2 regions of the Solibacillus sp. FSL K6-1126 genome follow, and region 1 is predicted to be linked to the other one. Evidence: riboswitches for the same ligand, from Rfam matches in the RefSeq annotation. Region 1 holds a riboswitch; the other holds the start of a gene.
What was found. A riboswitch is a leader RNA that binds a small molecule or an ion and turns the genes downstream of it on or off. The one in region 1 is predicted to bind cyclic di-AMP.
Positions count from the first base shown of each region.

Region 2: another riboswitch for cyclic di-AMP. It lies ahead of MHH44_RS20215 (TrkH family potassium uptake protein); the one in region 1 lies ahead of MHH44_RS04745 (TrkH family potassium uptake protein).

Region 1 is NZ_JBBOPD010000001.1:997,918-1,002,357, reverse strand. Features, by position in the region: gene MHH44_RS04750 (potassium channel family protein) at 1-642, opposite strand, end outside; gene MHH44_RS04745 (TrkH family potassium uptake protein) at 666-2,003, opposite strand; cyclic di-AMP (ydaO/yuaA leader) riboswitch at 2,184-2,324, opposite strand; gene MHH44_RS04740 (TrkH family potassium uptake protein) at 2,551-3,900, opposite strand; gene MHH44_RS04735 (TerC family protein) at 4,005-4,440, opposite strand, start outside.
Region 2 is NZ_JBBOPD010000001.1:4,055,177-4,059,616, forward strand. Features, by position in the region: gene MHH44_RS20200 (IS110 family transposase) at 1-55, shown strand, start outside; gene MHH44_RS20205 (ASCH domain-containing protein) at 124-468, shown strand; gene MHH44_RS20210 (potassium channel family protein) at 655-1,311, opposite strand; gene MHH44_RS20215 (TrkH family potassium uptake protein) at 1,335-2,672, opposite strand; cyclic di-AMP (ydaO/yuaA leader) riboswitch at 2,880-3,022, opposite strand; gene MHH44_RS20220 (IS110 family transposase) at 3,510-4,440, shown strand, end outside.

The DNA.
Region 1 (4,440 bases):
GAATTTTGCCAGGTCTTTTCTACTCCCTATGGTGACCAGTAAATCTTCTGGTTGAAGCAACTCTTCTGGAGAAGGAGAAACAATGATATCATCATTCCTAACAATCGCAATAATACTGACATTAAATTTAGCACGAATATCAAGTTCTTTTAGATTTTTACCGGCCATCCTTAAAGGAATTGTAATTTCCTCAATATTGTAATTTTTCGAGAGTTCAATATAGTTAAGTAACTTTGGTGAGAGGAGTTGATTGGCTACTCGTTCCCCCATATCTCTTTCCGGATAAATGACCCAATCAGCGCCGATCGCCTCTAATACCTGGCCATGCCTTTTACCAAGTGCCTTAGCAATAATTTTTGGAATTCCTAAATTTTTTAGGAGTACCACCGTTAAAATACTGGATTGAATATCATTTCCTATCGCTACAATTACACAATCAAAGTCTGTGATACCTAATGAAGTAAGAGCCTTTTCTTCCGTCGAATCAGCAATCACCGCATCTGTTACGTAACCTTCAGCAGCTTCGACTTTTTCTTCAACTAAATCGATTCCTAATACTTCTTGCCCAGCTTCATGCAGTCTTCTAGCAACACTCGTTCCAAATCTCCCTAAACCTATCACAGCATATTGTTTTATTGCCATTTTGTATCCCTTTCCTTTGTTAATTAACCAATCATTATGTTCCTTTTTATATAGTGATATGCTTCTTTTTTACGTCGTTTGGAAATAGCAAATCCAAGTGTTAACGGACCTAATCTCCCTACGAACATTGTTAAGATAATTAGAACGCGTCCAAATGGAGATAGCTCTGGTGTTAATCCCATAGAAAGTCCCACGGTACCAAATGCTGAAGTTGCTTCAAATAAATATAGAATAAAGTCATGACCTGGTTCTGTGATGCTTAGCAAAAAGGTGACGATTACAACGATCATGATGCCGCTCATCGCAACAGTAAGTGCCTTTAGAATACTTTGCATAACAATACGACGTTTAAATAAAACCACATCTTCTCTCCCTTTAAGCTGGGAAAAAGCTGTTGCCATTAAAACTGCAAAAGTAGATACTTTAATACCTCCAGCAGTCGAGCCTGAACCTCCCCCGATAAACATTAGGAAAATGGTTAAGAATAGCGTGGCATGAGTCAAATCTGCCATTGGTAATGTATTTGCTCCCGCCGTTCTTGGCGTTATACTATGGAACAAGGCACCTAGAGCTTTTCCTGTGGAAGACAACGGTCCCAATGTTTTATCATTACTATATTCAAACAGGAAAATTAAGATGGATGCTCCAACGATAAGCATTAGTGTTGTAAACAATACAACTTTTGAATGTAATGAAATTTTATGTGTAACAGGGTATTCATATAATTCATGTATTACAATGAAACCTAAGCCACCTATAACGATCAGAGAGCAAACAGTTAATACTACAAATGGATCGTCAACGTATTCAGTAAGACTTTTAAATCCCCCCATTAAATCAAAGCCTGCATTATTAAAAATTGAAATTGAATGAAAAAAACCAAAATAAATTGCTTTGCCAATCGTCATATCAAATGAAAATCTGATCGATAATATGATAGCTCCAATACCCTCTACTATCACAGTAAAAATTAGTATTCTTTTAACTATTTTGACGATATCAAGAGTCGAAGCAGCATTAAAAGCTTCTTTTAATAAAATTCTTTCTTTTAAAGAGATTTTTTTTCCTAATAGAGTAAATAAAAAGGTTGCAAACGTCATAAATCCTAAACCGCCAATTTGAATAAGCGACAAGATCACTAATTCACCAAACAGTGAAAATGCCTCCTCTGTATCTACAACAACTAGACCTGTTACACAGGTAGCAGAAGTAGCTGTAAATAACGCATCTAGGAATGGAAGTCCTTTACCATCTGTTGTAGCTACCGGGAAAGTCAATAAAAATGCACCTACAAGGATTAAAATGGCAAATCCCATAACAAGTATTTTTGATGGATTAAGGCTCTCTTTGAAAATTTTCATTGCTCCCTCCTAACAATAAGTTAAAAGTTATTTACCCATGTACCAAGTCTAGGTATCTACTAAGCTCTTATTCTAAAATAATTAATAAAGTTTTATGAACGCAAAAAGACCGATTTAAACAAGCATTAACTTTGCGGTAAACGACAAAAGGAATACTTGAATAAGGCGGTCTATTATATGACCTCCTCCGCATTAGCCGACGAAGTTAGCTGACGGGTTAGGATGGCGAAAGAGTATATATCATCCCTTCTGCAATGCAGAATTAACCCCAAATGATCGGGTCCTCCGTTCTCAATGATTGAGATTTGGCTTTGTTAGTTTTCTTAATTACGAGCTTATTTTACTCCTGTGCATAACACTTGTAAACTGGTTAAAAAAATTTATTTTTAAGTTTGTTTGTAATGTCAAAATGACTCAAGAACAAAAATCACTCGAAAAATTTATAAACTTTCTCAAAATTAGAGCTTAGAGGATCTAAAAGGGGGTGAAATAACTTCACCCCCTCGAAAACCCTTATAAAGCCTTGTTTTAAGCCACTTTTGAAAAACTACCCAATAATGATCCGTTCCTTCGGGTAATGGTACTTCTTCTTCTTGGCAGATCCTCCGATTGAATACAGGAAAGAAATGAGCCCTACTCGCCCTACAAACATGAGCACCATAATGACCATTTTTCCGAATGCCGTTAAGTCCCCCGTTATGCCGAGCGACATCCCGCACGTTCCGAAAGCTGATGTAATTTCAAATATGACTTCCATCATAGAGGCGCTGGATTCTGTGATAAACAGCACCATCGCAGCGCCGAGCACCATAATAATCGCAAAAATAAGCACCGCAAACGAACGGTATACATCGATTAAATGAATCTCCCGGTTAAAAATTTGAATTTCCGACTGCCCGCGGGAAAATGCAATTAAAAACAAAATAACGATCGCAAATGTCGTGGTACGAATTCCCCCACCGACAGAGCTTGGTGATGCCCCAATAAACATTAGTGCACTCATAAAGAGCTGTGTCGCCTCGTTGAATGAAGTGACATCATAGGTTGTTAAACCAGCCGACCTCGTGGAAATCGATTGGAACATAGCCGAAAAAGCAGCCTCATGCCATCGCATCCCTTTAAAGGACTGAAAAGATTCGATAATAAAAATTACGACCGAACCAAAAACAAATAAGGCAACATACGTAAACGTCGTAACCTTTGTAAATAAGCTAAAGCGAAATGCCGGATCCTTTTTCGTTAAATAGGCCTTCACTTCAATTAATACGGGAAAACCGATCGCTCCGAGGAAGATTAAAATCATACAAACAAATTGTATGAAATAGTCGTGATGAAACGGCTGCAAACTCATTCCCGTAATATCAAAGCCTCCATTTGTTGTCGCAGAAATAGACGCAAACAATCCATTAATCGCCGATTCTTCCCATGTCGCAAAATAACGCTTAAAATGTACCGTTAATATAAGGGCACCTGTAAATTCAATGATAAACAGCAGCTTTGCTATTTGACGAATCAAGGCAACAACACCCGATAAATTATATTGATTATGGTCAATCATGATAAGCTGACGTTCACGCATGCCGATTTTCTTTCCAAACAGCAGCCATAAAAACGTACCGATGGACATAATCCCAATCGCACCGAATTGCAGAATAAGCAAAATCATGGCAAGTCCAAAGCTACTGTATGTTTCTGCAACAGTAACGGTCGTTAAACCCGTTACACTAACCGCACTAACCGCCGTAAATAGACTGTCTAAAAATGATACATGTACACCTTCCAAATGGACTCCCGGAAGTCGCAGCAATAAAAACGAAATTAAAATGGCTACAGAATAATAAGTGATTAAAATTTGGAAAGGCGTAATTTTACGCTTTTCGAATTTTTTAAAAGGCATAGATTGGCCTCCGATAATTGATTACATTTTTACTAGTATAATGAATATCATGGAAAATGAAAAGAAGATACTTCTAATAGTTGAAGTATCTCCTAAAACATATATTATTCTGCTTTTGCTTTTTTGTTTTTGTATACACTTACTAAATAGCCGCCTACTGCAAGTCCAAGCAGTACTACCCAGAAGATGGCTTTCCATGTTGTCGAATGCGGGAAATGCGGGTCGATAATGGCCAAGTTCTCATGTCCTAACGCCAATACCGCCAGTTTGACACCTACCCAGCCTACAATTAAAAAGGCTGCAGTTTCCAATGTTGGATAGTCGTTTAACAGCTTAACAAACATTTGGGCCGCAAAACGCATAATGACAAGCCCTATAAAGCCACCAAGGAACATAACAGCAAATGGACCGGCATTAATTCCGCCGATATGGTAATCACTAATGTGCGGTAATGTCATAGCAATAGCTACGGCTGCAAGCATTGAGTCGATTGCAAACGCAATATCCGCAAGCTCTACTTTTAATACCGTCATCCAGAAA
Region 2 (4,440 bases), 3.1 Mb from region 1:
CTTGGCTGACTTAGATATATCTAAAGAAGAGAAAAACCCTTTATTATTAAGCTAACGAAGAAGGTTAATAATAAGAGAAAGGTAATTTGATTAATTAACATATAAAGAGAGGTGACATAATGAGTGATACATAAAATGGGCTTATATGGTGAGTATTTTGATTCAATTAGAAAGGGCAAGAAAAAGGTGGAAGTACGCTTAAATGATGAAAAAAGAAGGAAAATAAAAGTTGGGGATTTTATTGAGTTTATAAAGATCCCTGAACAAGATGAAACTATAATAATTAAAGTAACTGACCTTAAAATATACGATACCTTTCAAGCTATGTATGAGGATATTCCGTTTCAAGATATTGATTGTGAAGGTTGGACGATGCAAGAAATGATAGATGGAACATATGAAATATATACACCAGAACAAGAAAAAGAATGGGGAACATTAGCAATAACGATTGAATATTATAGTTAATTATTATTTAATTAGAGGGCTTTACTCAATAAGCCCTTCTATTTTCACAAATCCCTAAGTCTATTAAAACGACAATAACCCCAAAATATTAAATTGAAACGTGGGTATTCCTTGTACTCAATTCCGTATTTTTTAATTAAAGCACTACACTACATTGAATAAGAGTAAATTGGATCTTTTACACACTCATTCTAAACTTGAGAATTTTGTTAAGTCTTTTCTACTTCCTATAGTGACTAGTAAATCTTCTGGTTGAAGCAACTCTTCAGGAGAAGGGGAAACAATGATATCATCATTTCTTACAATCGCAATAATACTGACATTAAATTTAGCACGAATATCAAGTTCTTTTAGATTTTTACCAATCATCCTTGAAGGAATCTTAACTTCCTCAATATTGTAATTTTTTGAGAGTTCAATATAGTTAAGCAAATTTGGTGAAAGGAGTTGATTGGCTACTCGTTCACCCATATCTCTTTCTGGATAAATGATCCAATCAACACCAATTGCCTCTAACACCTGTCCATGCCTTTTGCCAAGTGCCTTGGCAATAATTTTTTGCATACCTAAATTTTTTAAAAGTACTACTGTTAAAATGCTGGATTGAATATCATTTCCAATCGCTACAATTACACAGTCAAAGTTTGTAATACCTAATGAAGTAAGTGCCTTTTCTTCCGTAGAATCAGCAACCACTGCATCTGTTACGTAACCTTCAGCAGCTTCGACATTTTCTTCATCCAAATCGATTCCTAATACTTCTTGCCCAGCATCATGAAGTTTTCTAGCAATACTCGTTCCAAATCTCCCTAAACCTATCACAGCATATTGTTTTATTGCCATTTTATATCCCTTCCCTTTATTAATTAACCAATCATTATGTTCCCTTTTATATAGTGGAATGGTTCTTTTTTACGTCGTTTAGAAATAGCAAATCCAAGTGTTAACGGACCCAATCTCCCTACGAACATTGTTAATATAATAAGAATTCTTCCCGTTGGAGAAAGCTCGGGTGTTAATCCCATAGAAAGTCCTACGGTACCAAATGCTGAAGTTGCTTCAAATAAATATAGAATAAAGTTGTGGCCTGGTTCAGTGATGCTTAGCAGAAAGGTGACGATTACAACAATCATGATGCCACTTATCGCAACAGTAAGTGCTTTTAGAATACTCTGTATAACAATACGACGTTTAAATAGAACCACATCTTCTCTCCCTTTAAGTTGGGAAAGAGCTGTTGCCATTAAAACTGCAAAAGTAGATACCTTAATACCTCCAGCAGTCGATCCTGAACCTCCCCCAATAAACATGAGGAAAATAGTTAAGAATAATGTTGCATGAGTCAAATCTGCCATTGGTAATGTATTTGCCCCAGCCGTTCTTGGCGTTATACCATGGAACAGGGCACCGAGAGCTTTTCCTGTGGAAGACAACGGTCCTAATGTTTTATCATTACCATACTCAAATAGGAAAATTAAGATGGATGCTCCAACGATAAGCATTAGAGTTGTACTCAATACAACTTTTGAATGTAGTGAAATTTTACGTGTTACACGGTATTCATATATATCGTGTATGACAATGAAACCTAAGCCTCCTAAAACGATTAGAGAGCAAACCGTTAATACGACAAATGGATCATCAACGTATTCAGTAAGACTTTTAAATTCCCCCATCAAATCAAAGCCTGCATTATTAAAATTTGAAATTGAATGGAAGAAACCAAAATAAATTGCTTGACCAATCGGCATATCAAATGAAAATCTAATCGATAAAACAATACCTCCAATACCCTCCGCTATTACAGTGAAAATTAATATTCTTTTTACTAATTTGACGATATCAACAGTCGAAGCAGCATTAAAAGCTTCCCTTAATATAATCCTTTCTTTTAAAGAGATTTTTTTACCTAATAGAGTGAATAAAAAGGTTGCAAACGTCATAAATCCTAAACCACCAATTTGAATGAGCGACAAGATCACTAATTCACCAAACATCGAAAATGTATCCCCTGTATCTACTACCACTAGACCTGTAACACATGTAGCAGAAGTAGCTGTAAATAACGCATCTAGGAATGGAAGTCCTTTACCATCCTCTGTAGCTATGGGTAGAGTCAATAAAATAGCCCCTATTAGAATTAAAATGGCAAAGCCAATCACAAGAATTTTTGATGGATTAAGGCCCTCTTTAAAATTTTTCATAACTCTCTCCTAAAATAAAGTTAAAATTATATTTAACTATATACATGGTCCAAAGATTAAACTTAATATGTTTCCCCTCAATTCTGCTTATTATTCTAAAATGAACTTATGAACTTGTTTTTTCAATGCAAAAAAGACCGATTTAAACAAGCATTCATTTTGCTGTTAGCAACAAAAACAATACTTGAATAAGGCGGTCTCTATTATGACCTCCCTCGCTTTAGCCGACGAAGTTAGCTGACGGGTTAGGATGGCGAAAGAGTAAATATCATCCCTTCTGCAAATGCAGAATTAACCCCAAAAGATTGGGTCCTCCGTTCTCAATTGTTGAGATTTGGCTTTATTATGTTTCCTAATTACGAGCTTATTTTACTCCTGTGTATAACACTTGTAAACTGTTAAAATAAATTTATTTATAAGTTTCCTTACAATAACATTGTATGCTTAAACTTGATTTTTGTTGTATTAAACTGCTAACCAGTTTAAATACAAACCTACACAATACAAACTTTCCTTTAAAATTGTTATTCAACAATCTGGCCCTATTACTGTAAAAGCACAATTCTTTTTCAAGAATCGCGCCCGATCGTATTATTAGGTCAGCCAGAAAATATTTCTGGTTGACCATTTTTTATATCGATATATGATAGCGGTAGCCGGGGTAGAACGTAAGCGCCCGTGGGGCTATGACCCCGTCCGCAAAACAGTTCGCCCCCTACTTGTAGAAACATGTTTGAGGCTGGTTGGGACATTGATCTCGTATAACAAGCGAAGCTATGACACTACAAGGAGGATTTAGGGGTTACCGGCAATTATCATTTTGAAGGAGGAATTATAATGAATCCAGTCATTGGTCTGGATGTAGCTAAAGGTGAAAGTCAGGTTCAAGCATACTTGGAAAGAAAGAAGCCCTATAAGAAAAGTTTTAAAATAAAACATGATCTTGATGGATTAGCTATTTTATTAGATTTTATTAAAGAAATAGAAGTTATTACTGGAGAACGTCCCCCTCTTGTTATGGAATCAACAGGCCATTATCACGCACCGGTTGTTCAATATTTTGAGGAAAAAGGCTATTTAATAATTATCGTTAATCCACTCATCTCTTATAAAGCGAAAAGTTCTAGTTTACGAAAGGTAAAAACAGATATCATTGATGCCAATCATCTCTGCGAGCTGTATTATAAGGAAGATTTAGAGCCTTATAAAAGGCGTGGTATCCAAATTGCGAACTTACGTCATCTTACGAGACAGCACGATAATATTACAGGTATGTATGTACAAACTAAGCTACAATTTCAGGCAGTTTTAGATCAAGTTTTTCCGGAATATACTAAAGTTTTTGGAGACTTATATTCAGATGTTTCTTTAAAAATACTACATGCATTTCCTACTTCAGAAGACATATTGAAAGCCAACAATGAAGTATTAACAATTAAAATAAAAGAATTCTGTAATACTCGTTCTCTAGAATGGGCAAATCAACAGGCTGAAAAGTTAATGAATGCAGCAGCTCAAAACCCTTTTCAGAAGGCTTTATATTCTAGTCTTTCCCTAAGCTTAGATATGTATATTAAGATGCTCTTTGAATACAAAAAACATCTATCCCTACTTGAGAATGAGATAGATGCTTTAGCAAAAAGTATTGAAGAATCGAAGATTATAAGAACAATTCCCGGTATCGGAGAAAAAATCGCTGCCACGATTGTATCTGAAATTGGGGAAATTGAAAGGTATAATCATCCTAAGAAACTAGTCGCATTTGCCG